Regions from separate parts of the Methylobacterium sp. Leaf111 genome, predicted to be linked through region 4. Evidence: predicted binding sites of a transcription regulator. Region 4 holds the regulator's gene; each other region holds the start of a gene.
The links. The regulator LexA, encoded in region 4, represses DNA repair genes until DNA is damaged. The targets are predictions, from matches to a motif close to TGTTCNNNNTGTGTTCNG.

Region 1: the regulator LexA is predicted to act here: its motif matches at 1,888-1,905, upstream of dinB (DNA polymerase IV).
Region 2: the regulator LexA is predicted to act here: its motif matches at 2,376-2,393, upstream of ASF41_RS04175 (putative DNA modification/repair radical SAM protein).
Region 3: the regulator LexA is predicted to act here: its motif matches at 2,734-2,751, upstream of recA (recombinase RecA).

The regions. Positions count from the first base shown of each region.
Region 1 is NZ_LMNE01000045.1:390,587-394,810, forward strand. It holds gene ASF41_RS18595 (MFS transporter) at 1-744, shown strand, start outside; gene dinB (DNA polymerase IV) at 767-1,855, opposite strand; gene ASF41_RS18605 (hypothetical protein) at 2,081-3,235, shown strand; gene ASF41_RS18610 (alpha/beta fold hydrolase) at 3,415-4,224, shown strand, end outside.
Region 2 is NZ_LMNE01000001.1:929,079-933,302, forward strand. It holds gene ASF41_RS04160 (Gfo/Idh/MocA family protein) at 1-118, shown strand, start outside; gene ASF41_RS04165 (TAXI family TRAP transporter solute-binding subunit) at 158-1,588, opposite strand; gene ASF41_RS04170 (regulatory protein RecX) at 1,670-2,287, shown strand; gene ASF41_RS04175 (putative DNA modification/repair radical SAM protein) at 2,411-3,625, shown strand; gene ASF41_RS04180 (UdgX family uracil-DNA binding protein) at 3,627-4,224, shown strand, end outside.
Region 3 is NZ_LMNE01000017.1:40,412-44,635, forward strand. It holds gene cckA (cell cycle histidine kinase CckA) at 1-2,668, shown strand, start outside; gene recA (recombinase RecA) at 2,812-3,903, shown strand; gene ASF41_RS11910 (c-type cytochrome) at 4,007-4,224, opposite strand, start outside.
Region 4 is NZ_LMNE01000024.1:23,601-27,824, forward strand. It holds gene sfsA (DNA/RNA nuclease SfsA) at 1-89, opposite strand, end outside; gene ASF41_RS14480 (DUF937 domain-containing protein) at 253-1,038, shown strand; gene lexA (transcriptional repressor LexA) at 1,401-2,159, shown strand; gene ASF41_RS14490 (ComEC/Rec2 family competence protein) at 2,153-4,224, opposite strand, start outside.

The DNA of each region.
Region 1 (4,224 bases), on a different contig from region 4:
ATCGGCGGCGTGCCCCTCGCCGCCTGGGTGGGGGAGGCGCTGGGCTGGCGCGCGGCCTTCTGGGGCATCGCCGGCATCGGCGCCGTCGCGATGCTGTCGCTGCGGCTGGCCCTGCCGCCCCTGCCCGTGGACGGCGCCCCCGACATCCGCGCGGAGCTGCGCGTCGTGGCGCGGCCGGCCGTCCTCGGCGCCCTCGCGCTCATGGTCCTCGGGTCGAGCGCCATGTTCACGGTCTTCACCTACATCGTCCCGATCCTGCGCATCGAGACGGGGGCGGACGCCTCCTTCGTCACGGCCATGCTGGTGGTCTACGGCGTCGGCCTGACCCTCGGGAACTGGGCCGGCGGACGCCTGGCCGACCGCACGGTGGACGGAACGATCATCGCCTCCCTGGTGGCCCTGGTCCTGCTGCTCGGGGTGTTCGCCGTCGGGATGGACTCGCGCTGGGTCGCCGCCCCGCTCATCCTACTCTGGGGCGTCGCGAGCTTCGCCCTGGTGCCGCCCCTACAGATGCGGGTGATGGCGGAGGCCGGCGAGGCGCCCAACCTCGCCTCGGCCCTGAACATCGGTGCGTTCAACCTCGGCAACGCCATCGGTGCGGCCCTCGGCGGCCTCGTGATCGACCTCGGCGGAGGCTATCCGGCGGTCTCGGTGGCGGGGTCAGCGATGGCGGCGGTCGGCCTCGCTTTCCTCCTCGTTCTGCGGCGCAGCCGGCGCGTCGCCGGCGTGGCGGCGTGTCCCTGACGCCGGGGAACCGGGCGCGCCTCTACAATCCGAGGCCGAGCTGGCGCGGCTCGGGCGCGGGGCCGTGTTCCAGGGCGGAGAGGGAGACGCCGAGGAGGCGGACGCTGCGCCGCAGGGGGAACAGGTCGCGCAGGAGGACCAGAACGGTTTCCTCCAGGACGGCGCGGTCCGGGACGAAGCCGGGCAGCGAGCGGGCCCGGGTGATCTGCTCGAAATCCGCGAACTTCACCTTGAGCGTCACCGTGCGGGCCCGGACCTCCCTGGCGGTGGCGGCGCCCCAGACCTTGTCGAGGATCGGCGCCAGGCGCCCCGCGAGCACCCCGTAATCGGCAGAGTCCTCCGAGAAGGTGTTCTCGGCGCCGATGGATTTCCGGATCCGGTTCGCCCGGACCGGACGGACGTCGATGCCCCGCGACACCCCATAATAGTAGGGCGCCGAGGCGCCGAACCGCTTCGTCAGGGTCTCCAGGCTGAGGGCGCGCAGGTCGCGTCCGGTCAGGATGCCGAGCGCCTTCATCCGCGCTTCGGTGACGGGGCCGATCCCGTGGAAGCGCCCGATCGGCAGGTCCTCGACGAAGGCCGGCCCCATGGCGGGGGTGATCACGAACAGGGCGTCGGGCTTGCGGAAGTCGGACGCCACCTTGGCCAGGAACTTGTTGTAGGAGACGCCCGCCGAGGCCACGAGGCCGGTCTGCGCGCGGATCGAGTCCCGGATCGCGCGGGCCACCGCGGTGGCGGTCGGCAGACGCTGCCGGTTCTCCGTCACGTCGAGATAGGCCTCGTCGAGGGCGACGGGCTCGACCAGGTCGGTATGCTCGGCGAAGACCGCCCGGATTTGATCCGAGATCCCCCGGTAGACCTCGAAGCGCGGCTTGACGAAGACCAGGTCGGGGCAGAGCCGGCGCGCCGTGACGGAGGGCATGGCCGAGCGAACGCCGAAGGCACGCGCCTCGTAGCTCGCCGCCGCCACCACGCCGCGCTCGCGCGATCCGCCCACCGCGACCGGGCGGCCCCGCAACGCCGGGTCGTCGCGCTGCTCCACCGAGGCGTAGAAGGCGTCCATGTCGATATGGATGATCTTGCGGATCGCGCCCGCGTCGTCCGGGTCCATCGCGGACGTTCCTCCGATCGTTCTGTCGCTGATGTTCGTGGTCTGTTCGCAGAATCCCGGTCCGGGCACGGGAATCAAGCCCTGACGGGTCTCGATCCACCGCGGAACCGACGCAGCCTCGCCGCGGCTCACCGCGCGGGGGCTCGCCGTGGACCGGGGCGTGCCGCATAAGGGCGCCCAGGACAGCCGAAGCCCGCGCTTGGCGATTCGCCCGAGGACAGGTTCTTGAACATCACCCAGATCACCCACCACGACCTCGACGGCTACGGCGCCTCCACGGTGGTCGGCCAGTTCGCCGAGGTCGCCCGCATCGTGCACGTGCCGCGCTATTCCGATGTCGGGCCGGTGGTCGAGACCGAGCTGAAGCGCCTCGGCAAGGCGTCCGCCCCGGAAATGATCGTGATGACCGACCTCGGCCTCGAGACGGTGGCCGTGACCTTCATCCGCAACTTCGCCGCCCTGAACCGCCGCCGCGATCCGACCGCGCGCCACCGCCTCGTCGTCCTCGATCACCACGCCTCCTCGGTCGACCAGCTGCGCGAGCAGGGCCTCGCACCGCAGGCCGATCCCGCGGTGCCGAGTCTGCAGCGCTTCGACCTGGAAGATCCGAACATCGTCGTGCTCATCGACGAGGCCTGCTGCGCCACCCGCATGGCCTACGAGCACCGGGCCCTCTACGCGACCCGCGAGACCGGCGCGGATCCGATCCTCGGCGCCCTGGTGACGGCGGTCGATGCCGTCGATCTGTGGCGCAAGGACCGGCCGGCCTTCCGCAACGGCCTGAGCCTCGACGAGATGTTCTGGGACAACGTCTCGAACCTCGTGCCCATCGGGCATCCCTGGCACGACCGGTTCGTCGGCGACCTCCTCCTCGGCGCGGCCCGCCTCCTCGGCGAGGGCGCCTCCCCGGCCGTGATCGAGGGCCAGGTGCCGGCCCTGCGCAAGGCGATCCTCGACGGCTACCTCGCAGAGGACGAAGGCGACGACCGCACCCTCACCACCCGCATGCGCATCGCCCGGGTGCTCGCCCGCTCGGACCTGTTCCATCCCCTCTCGGACGGCACGCTGATGTCCTTCGGCCTCGATTCCGGCACCTTCCAGCGGGTCTCGGACCTGATCATGGAGAGCGGCCGGGCCAAGCGCGTGCTCAACGTGCAGCGGGCGGGAACCATGTCCTTCCGCTCCAACAACGAGACCGCCCTGGAAGGCGCGCGGCGCTTTCGCGGCGGCGGCCACAAGGATGCCGCCGGCGGCAAGCTGACCAGCGGCTCGGCCTTCTCCCTGGCGGACGCCATCGCGCAGGTCGAGCCGGTGCTGAACCCGCCGGCGGCCGACCCGGCGCTGAGCCCGTTCGGGGCCTTGAAGAACTGGAAGGGCTGAGACGCGCGGTCCCCCCGACGCAGCCGCCCCCGATGGCCGGCCCGGCACGGGCGCGGCAGTCTCGCCGCCGCGCGCCGCCCGTGCCATCCTCGCCCCGGGCCGAATCCCTGCCCGGCCCCGACGGCACAGCTGCGGCGCCGGGACGGTCGAACCCTGTCCGCGACGTTTCCGGGGACACCATGCCGCCGATCGCTCTCCTCAGCCGCGGGCCGTGTCCGTTCCTGTCGGGCTTCGACCTCGCCGACGCGACGCTGCCCGACCTGCGCCTCCGGGTCGCCCTGTCCCCGGGCGGGCCGCGTCTGCCGGTGCTGCTCCTGCACGGTCATCCGCAGACCCACGCCACATGGCACGCGGTGGCGCCCCGGCTTCGGGAGGCCGGCCATCCGGTGGTCGCCCCCGACCTGCGCGGCTACGGCGACTCGGATCGACCGGACTCGACGGCCGATCACGCCCCCTATGCCAAGCGGGCCATGGCGGCCGATGCCGTCGCGCTGATGCACGCCTGCGGCTACGAGCGCTTCGCGGTCGTCGGGCACGATCGGGGCGGCCGCGTCGCGCATCGCCTGGCCCTCGACCACCCCGCCGCGGTGGACCGCCTCGCCGTCCTCGACATCGCCCCGACGCTGACGATGTACGCCCGCACCGACCGGGCCTTCGCGACCCGGTACTTCTGGTGGTTCTTCCTGATCCAGCCGGCGCCCCTGCCCGAGCGGATGATCGGCGCCGACCCGGAGGCCTATCTGCGCCATCACCTCGCGGGCCAGAGCCGGACGCCCGGGATCCCGAGCGAGGCGATGATCCGGGAATATCTGCGCTGCTACCGCGCTCCCGGCAGCCTCCATGCGATCTGCGAGGATTACCGCGCCGCGGCCGGGATCGACCTCGACCACGATGCCGCCGACGCCGCCGCCGGACGCCGGGTCACCGCGCCGCTCCTCGCCCTCTGGGGCGCGCAGGGCACGGTCGGCGAACTCTACGACGTCGCCGCC
Region 2 (4,224 bases), on a different contig from region 4:
GATGGAGGCGATCTATGAGGCGGCCCGCACGGGCCGGCCCGTCACGGTCGGCCCGCCGCCGGGCGCACCGAGCGGCCTCGACGTCACCCGCGGCCCCGAACTCGACGCGGCGGGCTGATCCCGGGCGTCCGCCGCGTCGCGATCGGGTCTCGGCCGGCTACTCCGCCGCCGGCGTGTGGAGCGAGAGGAGGCGGGCCGTGCGAGCGTGGTCCACCGCCCGCCCGCTCTCGATGTCACCCGCGCCGAGATTGCGGCGCTCGTCATTGATCGCCGCATGGACCGCGTCGATGGCCAGGATGAGGGCGCTCACGGTGCGGTTGTCGATGTTGCGCTCGCGGGCATGCTGGACGACGTCGGCCACGAGGTCGTCGGTCTCGCGCACGAGGCCGTCGAGGTCGGCCTTGCCGGTGGCGGCGCGCACCTCGCGCAGAATGTCGAGGAGCCGGTCGAGGACGATGTCGATGCGCTCGCGCCGCTTTCGGGCGAGGCGCTGGGCGACCCAGGCGACACCTGAGCCGACAGTGCCACCGAAGAACGCCAGCAGGTAGATGTAGTCCTCGTAGCGCTCGAACATCGTCTGCTGTTCGCGCTCGAAGTAGTCCACCGCGCCGGGATGATTCGGCAGGCGAGCGCTCGTGGCCGCGACAGTGGAATCGAAGTCCGGCGCCTTCATCAGGTTGGCGATCGGCGCCAGGGGCGCCAGCTTCGAGCGCCACTCGAACAGGTGCTGGGTCACCGAGGCGACCGTGAAGCGGCTAACGCCGCCGCGGGCCATCAGCCGGTAGGAGGCGCCCACCGTCTTCACGTCCTCGTCCGGGCGCTTCGGGCGACCGCCGAAGGTGCCCGCCGGGATCGTCACGGATTGCAACTCGGGCATCCGCTGGATGATCGCCCCGCCATCCGGCACGGAGACGAAATTGATCTTCTTCTCGGCCGAGGCCGCCTCGACGGCACGCACCGTCGAGATCGCCGCCTTCGAAGCCGGAGCGGCGATGACCGCCACCGCGTCGACGCGGCCCTCCGCGATGGCGCTGGTGACCTCCTGGGGGGTGAGCGGCACGAGGGCGATCCGGGCCGGGCCGAGCCCGGTTTCGGGGACCGGCTCGGCCGCCGGCTGGGCGGAGAAGTCGTAGAAGGCGAGGAGGTTCGTCAGGAACGGCATGTCGGCGGCGTGCCGCTCGACCACGCCGAGGCGCTTGCGCGCGAGGTCGGGGAAGTTCTCGATGCCCGCCGCTTCCGGCGCGGCGATCAGCAGGGCCTCGTCGTGCAGGATCGCCAGGGTGAGCCCGTTCTCGGGTAGGAGGACGTCGGGCCGGACCACGGCGAGGTCGGCCTTGTTGCGCTGGAGCGCCTCCGCGCTGTCACGCACGTCATCGTAGAAGTTCAGCTTGAGGCGGACATCCTCGCGACCGCGGGCCAGAGCCTGGGCGTAGGTCTGAAGCAGGGTCGCCTCGGCGCCGTCGCGGGGACCGACCGCCACGGTCAGGGTGGTGGGACGCGACAGGTAGACCAGCATCCCCGCCACGACGGCGAAGCCGAGCGCCAGAAGGACGAGAAGCCACTCGCGTCTCACGAGAAATGCCGGCATGGCAGGAACGAGCCTTTGTCCAGCGGGATCACCATATCTGCGAGACCGACCCCCGAACCCCGTCCGGATCGTGAAGAACCGATGACACCGCGAAACGTTGCGTCCCGCCGCCCCACCGGAGCCGCACCGGATGACCGGGCCGAGGTCAAACCGCCCCCGCCCGTCACCCCCGCCTATCTCGAGCGGGCGGCCCTGCATTACCTCGAACGCTACAGCGCCTCCGTGGCGATGCTGCGGCAGACCCTGAAGCGCCGGGTCGACAAGCGCTGCCGCCTGCGCGGGGAGGAGGCGAGCGCCTTCGCCGAGGCGATCGAGGCCACGGTCGCCCGCGCGGTCGGCGCCGGCCTCGTCGACGACGCCCGCTTCACCGCCGGGCGCCTCGCGGCCCTGCGCCGGCGCGGTGCCTCCGCCCGGGCCCTGTCGGCCAAGCTCGCCGCCAAGGGCGTGTCGCGCGAGCAGGTGGCGAGCGCGATGGAGGCCGAGCGCGAGACGGCGGAGGCGGGCGTCGACCTCGAGGCGGAAGCGGCCCGGGCCTATGCCAAGCGGCGGCGCCTCGGACCCTGGCGCCGGCCTGGGACGCGCGAGGCCCATCGCGACCGGGATCTCGCCGCCATGGCCCGCGCCGGCTTCCCGTACGGCCTCAGCCGACGGGTGATCGAGGCTGATCCCGACGCCGAGCCCCTCGACCACGAGGCTTAGCTTCGGGACCGGGTTCCGGGCTTTGGTTCCCCGATATAAGGCTGCGACATCGCGGCGGCGGAGAAAGCCCGAATCCGCACGCGAAAACTTGAACGAAGCGCGAACGAGGCGCATTTCTCGTCGATGGACGAAACGCTCGCGAAGAAGCTGCGCATCCTCGCCGATGCCGCCAAGTACGACGCCTCGTGCTCGTCGTCCGGGGCGCCCAAGCGCACGGCCGGCAAGGGCGAGCTCGGCTCGACCACCGGCGCCGGCATCTGCCACGCCTATACGCCGGACGGGCGCTGCATCTCGCTCCTGAAGATTCTGCTGACGAATTACTGCCTGTTCGACTGCGCCTACTGCGTGAACCGGCGCTCCTCCAACGTGCAGCGAGCGAAGTTCTCCGTCGAGGAGGTCGTGACCCTCACGGTGGAGTTCTACAAGCGCAACTACATCGAGGGCCTGTTCCTCTCGTCGGGCATCATCAAGTCGCCCGATCACACCATGGAGTTGCTGACGCGGGTGGCGAAATCGCTGCGGCGCGACCACGGCTTTCGCGGCTACATCCACCTGAAGTCGATCCCGGAGGCGAGCCCCTGGCTGATCGAGGAGGCGGGCCTCTACGCCGACCGCCTGTCGATCAACGTCGAGTTGCCCACCGAGGCGAGCCTGGAGCGCCTGGCCCCCGAGAAGGACGGCGCCGTCATCCAGAACGCCATCGCGCAGATCGGCGAGCGCATCGCCGAGGCGAAATCCGAGAAGCGCCGGTTCTCGCCGGCCGGGCAGTCGACGCAGGTCATCGTCGGGGCCGACGCCACCACGGACGAGGCGCTGATCCGCAAGAGCGCCCTGCTCTACGGCTCCTACAACCTCAAGCGGGTCTACTACTCGGCCTTCAGCCCGATCCCGGACGGGTCCACCATCCTGCCGCTGACCGCGCCGCCGCTCCAGCGCGAGCACCGCCTGTACCAGGGCGACTGGCTGCTGCGGTACTACGCCTTCACCCCCGACGACGTGGCCGATGCCACCGAGGACGGGATGCTCTCCCTCGACATCGACCCGAAGCTGGCCTGGGCCCTGAAGCACCGGGCGCGCTTTCCCGTCGACGTGAACGCCGCCGACCGCGAGATGCTGCTGCGGGTGCCGGGCCTCGGCGCCCGGGCGGTGGACAAGATCATCCGGGCCCGCCGGCACACCCGCCTGCGCCTCGACGACGTCGCCCGCCTGACCTCGGCCCTGAAGCGGGCGCGGCCCTTCCTCATCGCCGCCGACTACCATCCGGCGGGCGGCCTCACCGACCGGCTCGACCTGCGGGCACGGCTCGCCGACCCGCCCAAGCAATTGTCGCTGTTCTAGGATGGCGGGCGCACACCGATCGGCTCCTCCCTCCCCCGCGGAGGGGACAGGGTTCGGGCGCGGCGCGCTCGAAGCCGTCGACCTCTCCCCGGGCGCCGACCTCGAGGGCTTCCGGGCCGCGGCCCGTCGCCTCGCCGGCCGGGGCATCCCGCCGGAGCGGGTGCTGTGGTCCATCGGCGAAGCGTCCGGGCTGTTCGGGGCGCCGCCCCCCGCGCCCTCGGAGGAAGCTCCCTTGAGCCTGCCGCGCGGGGTGGGCGAGATGGTCGCCCGGGTGGTGCTGCACCGCGACCCTGAGCGCTACGCCCTGCTCTACGATCTGATCTGGCGCATCCAGCGCGGCGAGCGGCGTTTGCTGGAAATCTCGAGCGACCCGCTGGTCCATCGCCTGGAGCGGATGCGCAAGGCCATCGCCCGCGACCTGCACAAGATGCACGCCTTCCTGCGCTTCCGCCGCGTGGAGGGCGATGGGCCGGAGCGCTTCGTCGCCTGGTTCGAGCCGGACCACCACATCCTGGGGGCCGCGGCCCCGTTCTTCGTCGATCGCTTCCGCGGACTGGACTGGACCATCCTGACGCCGGAGGCCTCCGCCCGCTGGGACG
Region 3 (4,224 bases), on a different contig from region 4:
CGGACACGGTAAGCCCGCGTCGAACGCGATCGATCGTTCCGAGCGGCCCGGGCGCGTCGGGCTGCTCCTCGTGCTGGCGGGCCTGCTCGTCGGTGCCGCCGTGGGCCTGTCCTTCGTCGCGAGCGAACAGGCCCAGCCGCTGATCCTCGGGCTGCTGGCGCTCCTCGCCATGGCGGGCGTGTTCTGCCTCTTCGCCCTCGCCATCGGGGCGATCCAGCTCGCCGGCCAGACCACCCGGGACGACATCACCAAGGCGATCGTCGACGCCGCGCCCGAGGGCGCGATCGTGGTGGAGGAGGGCGGGCGCCTGATCTACGCCAACGAATCGTACCTGCGCATCGCCGGCGGCGAGACCTTCGCCAGCCTGCGCCCGGTGGAGCGGGTGTTCGTCGGCTCGCCGGAGGTCTCGGAGGCGGTCTACCGCCTCGCCCAGGCCTCCCGCGACGGCCTCGGGCATGCCGAGGAGATCCGGATGGCCCCGCCTCCGGGCAGCGCGGCCGAGCGGGCCTTCGCCTGGTTCCGCATCAGCGTGCGCCCGATCGAGCGGCCCCGTCGCCCGGCGACCCTGTGGACGGTGAGCGACATCACCCACGAGCGCGAGCGCCAGGAGAACGTCTTCCAGGAACTCCAGCACGCGATCGACTATCTCGACCACGCCCCCGCCGGCTTCCTCTCGATCGATCCGACCGGCGCGATCGTCTACATGAACGCGACCCTCGCGGCCTGGCTCGGCTACGACCTCGCGACGGTCGGCTCCGGCGGCCTGCGCCTGCCCGAGATCGCCCCCGGCGCCGACGTCCTGACCGCCTCGGAGGGCCTGCCGGGCGAGGTCCGGACCGACCGGTTCGACCTCGACCTGCGCCGCCGCAACGGACATCCGCTGCCCGCGCGCCTGTACCATCGGGTCGCCTTCGGCCAGGACGGACGGCCCGGCCCGTCGCGCACCTTCGTGCTCAACCGCTCGGCGGGTGCCGAGAGCGACGAGCCGCAGCGGGTCGCCGAGGTGCGGCTCGCCCGCTTCCTGAACAACAGCCCCATCGCCATCGCGACCCTCGACCAGAGCGGCCACATCGCCCGCGCCAACGCCTCCTTCGCACGGCTGTTCGGCGGGCTTCCGCGCCAGGCCCTGCCCGATGGGCGCAACGACCTCCAGGGCGAGCCCACCATGTGGGATGCCATCGCCGAGCGCGATCGCGCCGGCCTCGAGGCGGCCCTGGGCAAGGCCGCGGCCGGTCTCGTCGAGGTGCAGCCCATCGAGATCGCACTCTCGGGCCCCGGCAACCGGTCGGCCCGCGTCTGGCTGAGCCCGGCGGGCGGCGAGCCGGCGGGCGGCGGCGGCCGGGACGAGGCCGAGCAGAGCGACCGCGAGCGGGTCATCCTCTATGCCCTCGACACCACCGCCCAGCGCCAGCTCGAGCAGCAGGTGGCGCAGGCGCAGAAGATGGACACGGTGGGCCAGCTCGCCGGCGGCATCGCCCACGACTTCAACAACGTCCTCCAGGCGATCATCGGCTACTCGGACCTGCTCCTGGCCAGCCACCGGCCGACCGACCCGGCCTTCCAGGACATCATGCAGATCAAGCAGAACGCGAACCGGGCCGCGAGCCTGGTGCGCCAGCTGCTCGCCTTCTCGCGGCGCCAGACCCTGCGCCCGGAGGTGATGAACGTCGGCGAGGCCCTCTCGGACCTCACGCTCCTGCTCAAGCGTCTGCTCGGCGAGCGGGTCGACCTCGACCTGAAGCACGGGCGCGACATCTGGCCGATCAAGGCCGACGTGAACCAGTTCGAGCAGGTGATCGTGAACCTCGCGGTGAACGCGCGCGACGCGATGCCGGAGGGCGGCCGCCTGCTGATCCGCACCGCCAACGTCGTCGACGAGGCCGTTCCGAGCGAGAACCGCGTCGGCATGCCGGTGGGCGACCACGTGCTGATCGAGGTCCTGGACACCGGGCAGGGTATTCCGCCCGACGTCATGGAAAAGATCTTCGAGCCGTTCTTCACCACCAAGGAGATCGGCAAGGGCACGGGCCTCGGCCTCTCGACGGTGTTCGGCATCGTCAAGCAGAGCGGCGGCACCATCGACGTGCGCTCCACGGTGGGGGAGGGCACCGCCTTCCGGATCTACTTCCCGCGCCACGAACCCGCCGCCGAGCCCGCGCCCGAGCCGGAGCTCGCGCTGGCCCCCCCGACGGGGCAGAGCACCGCCGCGATCGCGGCCACCCGGCTCAAGGGCGGGCCGGACCGGCCACGCCCAGACGGCGAGAAGCCCGCGCCCCGCAAGCCGGCGCCGGACCATACCGGCCAGGGCGTGATCCTGCTGGTGGAGGACGAGGACCCCGTGCGCGCCGTGAACAGCCGCGCCCTGTCGGCCCGCGGCTACACCGTGCTCGAAGCCGCCTCGGGCCTCGATGCCCTGCGGATCATCGCCGAGACCACCGAGACCATCGATCTCGTCGTCTCCGACGTGGTGATGCCCGAGATGGACGGGCCGACCCTCCTGCGCGAACTGCGCAAGCAATCCCCCGACCTCAAGGTCATCTTCGTGTCGGGCTACGCCGAGGACGCCTTCCGCAAGAACCTCCCCGACGGCGAGGATTTCAACTTCCTGCCCAAGCCCTTCAGCCTGAAGCAGCTCGTGGAGACGGTGAAGGAGACCATCGCCCGCTGAGGGCCGATGCGGGGGACGACGTCGCGCCAGGACGCGCGATTTCTTCCGCGTCGGCCTTGCCCGATGAGAACAAAACAGGTACACAATCGGCAACCGGGGCGCATTGAGCCTTGCACCTCCCCCATGCATAAGGATGCCGACGAATGGCCCAGCCCGCGCTGAAAGTTGTGGATTCCCCGATGGTGGACAAGGACAAGGCGAAGGCGATCGACGCCGCGCTGTCGCAGATCGAGCGGGCCTTCGGCAAGGGCTCGATCATGCGCCTGGGCAAGAACGACAAGGTCGCGGAGGTCGAGGTGATCTCCACCGGCTCGCTGGGCCTCGACATCGCCCTCGGCGTGGGTGGCCTGCCCCGCGGCCGCGTCATCGAGATCTACGGCCCGGAATCCTCGGGCAAGACCACGCTCGCCCTGCACACCATCGCGGAGGCCCAGAAGAAGGGCGGCGTCTGCGCCTTCGTGGACGCCGAGCACGCCCTCGACCCAGTCTACGCCCGCAAGCTCGGCGTGCAGCTCGACGACCTCCTGATCTCGCAGCCCGACACCGGCGAGCAGGCCCTGGAGATCACCGACACCCTGGTGCGCTCGGGGGCCATCGACGTGCTGGTGGTCGATTCGGTGGCGGCCCTGACGCCGCGCGCCGAGATCGAGGGCGAGATGGGCGATTCGCAGCCCGGCCTCCAGGCGCGCCTGATGAGCCAGGCCCTGCGCAAGCTCACCGGCTCGATCTCGCGCTCGAAGTGCATGGTCATCTTCATCAACCAGATCCGCATGAAGATCGGCGTGATGTACGGCAGCCCCGAGACCACCACGGGCGGCAACGCCCTGAAGTTCTACGCCTCCGTGCGCCTCGACATCCGCCGCGTCTCGACCCTGAAGGATCGTGACGAGGCCATCGGCAACCAGGTCCGCGTCAAGGTCGTGAAGAACAAGGTCGCGCCGCCCTTCAAGCAGGTCGAGTTCGACATCATGTTCGGCGAAGGCGTCTCCAAGGTCGGCGAGCTCATCGACCTCGGCGTCAAGGCCGGTATCGTCGAGAAGTCCGGCGCCTGGTTCTCCTATGCCAGCCAGCGCCTCGGCCAGGGCCGCGAGAACTCGAAGGGCTTCCTGCGCGACAACCCGGAGATCGCCGGCAAGATCGAGACCTCGATCCGCCAGAATTCCGGGCTCGTCGCCGAGAAGATCCTCGAGAACGCCAAGCCGACCGAGGACGAGCTCGACGAGGGGGAGGCCTGAGGGCCTTCCGCGCTCCCGGAACGGGATGGCGCGGCTCTCAAAGCCAGAAAAAAGGCCGCCGGGCACGATGCCCGGCGGCTTTTCTCGTTCCTGAATCCGCCGGTCAGCCCGGAGGGAGAACGTCGACCTGGATCGCCGCGTAATAGGCGGCCAGATCGGCGATCTCGATGTCGCTGAGAGGCTTGGCCACGACGTTCATGATCTCGTTGCGCCGCGTGCCGTCCCGATATTCCTTGAGCGCCTTTACGAGGTACGGTTCGACCTGACCCGACAGGTTCGGAGCCTCGGGGAGCTTCGAGACCCCGTCGAGGCCGTGGCAGG
Region 4 (4,224 bases):
ACGGACCCGTCGGCAAGCTGCAGGTCGGCGAGAAAGCGGTTGTAGCGACGCACCAGGCGCGCCTCGATCAGGGGCGAAGGGAAGCGCATCGCGGGTCCGGGGCAAGAAACGGGTTGATACGGGCCCCCGTCGACGGGGAATCGGGCCGTCGTGAGGCGCCCGGGCTGGTCAGTACCGACCGGATGCGACAGAATTCGCGCGGCGCGCCCGGGTCGATGACCGGGAAAGCCGCAGTTCGTCCGCGAGGCCGCCATGTTCAATCTGTTCGACATCCTTCAGGCGCAGGCGGGCCCCAACGCGCAGGGTTTCGGACGGCAGTTCGGTTTGTCGCCGGAGCAGAGCCTGCGCGCGATGGAAGCCCTGCTTCCGGCCCTCACGATGGGGCTGCAGCGGAACGTCGCCCAGGATCCGACCGGCTTCGCCCACCTCTTCAATCTCGTCGGCCCCGCCGCGCCGAAGGCGTCGAGCGCGACGCCGCAGATGGACATGCTGGTCCAGCAACTCTTCGGCTCGCCCCATCTGAGTCAGGCCGTTCTGCAGCAGGCCGCTGCCGTCAGCGGCGTGGCGATGCCGGCCTTGAAGCAGATGCTGCCGATCATGGCCGGCATGGTGGTGGCGGGGATCGTCCACGTCATGATCAACCAAGCGCCTGCCGCGGCGCCGGTCCCGCGCGCCGAGGCGAACCCCTTCGGCTTCCCGCCCAATGCCTGGTCGGAGATGATGCAGGCGTTCCTGAACTCCGGCGCCAAGGCCCCGAAGCCCGCGACGCCCTCGCCCCAGGCACGGCCGCGTGCGGCGTCGACGTGGCTCGCGGCTTCGCCCCGGCCGGAGTCCGCCGGGCCGGACAGGTCGGCCACGGAAGCGCCCTTCGACGTGATGCAGCAGATGTTCCAGACGGGCCTGGAGGTGCAGCAGGAGAACGCCCGCGCGATGCAGCGCCTGTTCGATACCTTCTGGCAGGATCCCCGCAATCCCACCGAGACGGGCGGCAACGGTTCGGGTGACCGGCCCAAGGCAGGGCGCACCGGGCAGCGCTAGCTGAAGACCCGCCGTCGGCGACGTCGGCGACGCCGGCAGAGGACGGCAGAGAACCGATCGTCGCCGGGCCATCGACCCGAGGGCGCTGCGCCCGGGCGCCCTGCCGACCGGTCTAGACGCCGGCCGTCCAACTCGTTCGTCGGATCGGGGCACCACTCGGTCGCAGCGATGGCCGCAGCGGCAGGCCGGCGTGGCGCTCGGGCGACGCCCGGATCCGCCCTTGCCGAGGGGATCGAACGGATCGGGCCCGAGAGGCTTGAGATGGGAACCCTTGCAGAACACTTACGGAACGTTTAACGTGTTCGTGGTTTGTTTCTAGTGCCACCCGCCGCGATCCGTGGCGCTAACGAAGAGTGTCCCGCATGTTGACGCGTAAGCAGCTGGACCTGCTCCAGTTCATCCAGCTTCGGATGCGCGAGAGCGGCGTTCCCCCGTCGTTCGACGAGATGAAGGATGCCCTCGACCTGAAGTCGAAGTCGGGCATTCACCGCCTGATCACGGCCCTGGAGGAGCGCGGCTTCCTGCGCCGGCTGCCCAACAGGGCGCGGGCCATCGAGGTGATCCGGATGCCGGAGAGCCTCGGGGGGAATGCGGGCGCCCCGCGCGCCGCTCCGGCCTCCGAGGTTCGCCGCTTCACGCCGAGCGTGGTCGAAGGCGGCAAGGGCAAGGGCAAGGGCTTGCCGGCCGGCGCATCGGTGTCCCGACTGCCGACCACGCAGGCCACCGACGAGAGCGGTCGGGCCGTGACCATCCCGGTGATGGGTCGGATCGCGGCCGGTACGCCCATCTCGGCCATCCAGGAACAGAGCCATTCGGTGACGATGTCGCCGGATTTCCTGGCCGGCGGCGAGCATTACGCCCTGGAGGTGCGCGGCGATTCGATGGTCGATGCCGGGATCCTCGACGGCGACCTGGTGGTCATCCGCAAGCAGGACACCGCCAATACGGGCGACATCATCGTGGCCCTCATCGACGACGAGGAGGCGACCCTGAAGCGCCTGCGCCGGCGTGGATCGTCCATCGCCCTGGAAGCGGCGAATCCGGCCTACGAGACGCGGGTCCTCGGGCCGGATCGGGTGCAGATCCAGGGACGTCTCGTCAGTCTGGTGCGCCGCTACTGAAGGGGGTCCCCGTCCGGTTCATCGCCGGACGGATCCGACGGATCGCGGGTGCGATCGGGGATTTCCGGTAAGACCGACGCCGGCGGTGTCGAAGATGGCAAGGACGTTCCCGGCGGGTCCACCGGCTTGCGCAGAGGCGTCGCACGCCAGGGCACGACATCCCCGGGATGCTTCGCGGAGGCGAGGGACGGCCCATCGCGGGTGAGGTGAATCGCGGTCGCACCGTGCGATTCCAGGAAATCCCGGTCGATGACGATCGATGCGGCGCAGCCCCCGGGCGCGGATTGCCGGGTGATCAGGATGTCGGCCCTGGCGCAGTCCTCTCCGAGGGCACCCTTGTCGGTGGTCAGGGCGAGCACGCGGCCGTCGGGTGTGGTCAGGGTACAGCCCAGGCGATCGCAGCGCGCGCCCTCGAACCCCGTTACGTCCTGCACCCGTCGGTCGTCTCCATCGGCCTTGAGCCATTGCGCGAGCACGAAGGGGGGCGGCCGGCCAAGGGTGGCGAGCCGCCCGTTGCGCTGGCGGATGGCGGCGCCCGCCCCCTCCCGATCGACGTAGATGTCGTAGCGATCCGGGGCAGCCGCACAGGCGATGCCGATCGCTGCCGGAATGAGGCCGAGCCAGCGCAGCGACGAGGCCGGGAGCGTCAGGACGATCAGGGCAGCGGCCAGGAGGCCGAGGGCCCCCGTGCCGAAGGCCGGGACCACGACGACGGCGTTGCCGAAGCCCGCGATCCAGGTCGAGATGGTCAGCATCCCCCGCACCGCCAGGCCCATGGCCCACCAGACCGGCTGATCCAGCGCGAACGGATAGGCGAGGATGCCCAGAACCGCTGACGGCATCACCGCCAGGGAGACCAGCGGCAGGGTGAGCGCATTGCCCACCAGCCCGAAGGGCTGCACCGTCTGGAAGTGGTAGGTGGCGAAGGGCGCGGTGGCGATCTGGGCCACGAGCGTCGTGGCCAGGGTGCCCAGGACCGCCGCGGACGCCAGGGCGAAGATCCGGGGGAGCAGGCCGGCACCGTCGCGCTGCCGCCCGCGTCCGGCGATCAGCGGCGCGCAGGCGATCAGGCCGGCCACCGCCGCGAACGACATCTGGAAGCTCGGGCCGAGGAGGCCGTCCGGCTCGCGGGCCAGGGCGATCAGGGCGGCGAGGGCCAGGTTTCGCATGCTGAGCGCCGGGCGGTCGACCAGGATCGCGCCGAGCATCACGAGGGTCATGATCAGCGAGCGCTCGGCTGCGATGTCCCAGCCGGAGAAGACGCAGTAGGCCGTCACGCTCACCATGGCGACGGCAGCGGCGATCTTCTTGATCGGCCAGTGCAGCGCCGCGAACGGAACGAGGGCCAGGAGCGCCCGCACGAGCCAGAACACCACGCCGGCCGCCAGGACCATGTGAAGGCCCGAGATCGAGACGACGTGGTAGATGCCGGCGGCGCGCAGGATGTCGTTGGTCTCGGGGCTGATCAGGCCGCGCTTGCCCGTCACCAGGGCCGCCGCCACCGCCCCGGCCTGTCCGCCGTTGGCGTCGGTGATGCGGCGCGTCAGGGCGTTGCGGGCCGCGTCGACGGCGGCCGCGAGACGGATCTGCCAGTCCGCGCTCTCGGCCGGCGGCCGCAGGTCGACCTTGCCGACGAGGGAGCCCACCGCGCCGATCTCACGGAAGAAGGCATCCCGGGCGAAGTCGTAGCCTCCGGGGCGGGCGGCTTCCGGCGGCGGAAGCAGGCGCGCGGTCGCGGCGATGCGGTCGCCCGGCTTCAGGGTATTCGCCTTGCGGTAGGAGACCCGCACCCGGACCGGGCGGACCTCGGCGCCGAGGGTGCCGAAGCTCTCGACGCGGAGGATCAGGCGCGCCCCCTCCTCCCGCTCGTCCAGCCCTTCGATGGTGCCCACCAGCGGACCGATCGTGGTGCGGGCGAGGATCGGCCCGTCGACCGAGCGGACCCGCGCGGCGGCCGCCGCGAAGCCCAGGAGGGCGGCGACGGCGGCGAGCACCAGGGCCAGGCCGAACGGGCGCGCCACGAGGAGGGGCGTCGTCGCGGCGAGCAAGGCGGCGGCCGCGAGCG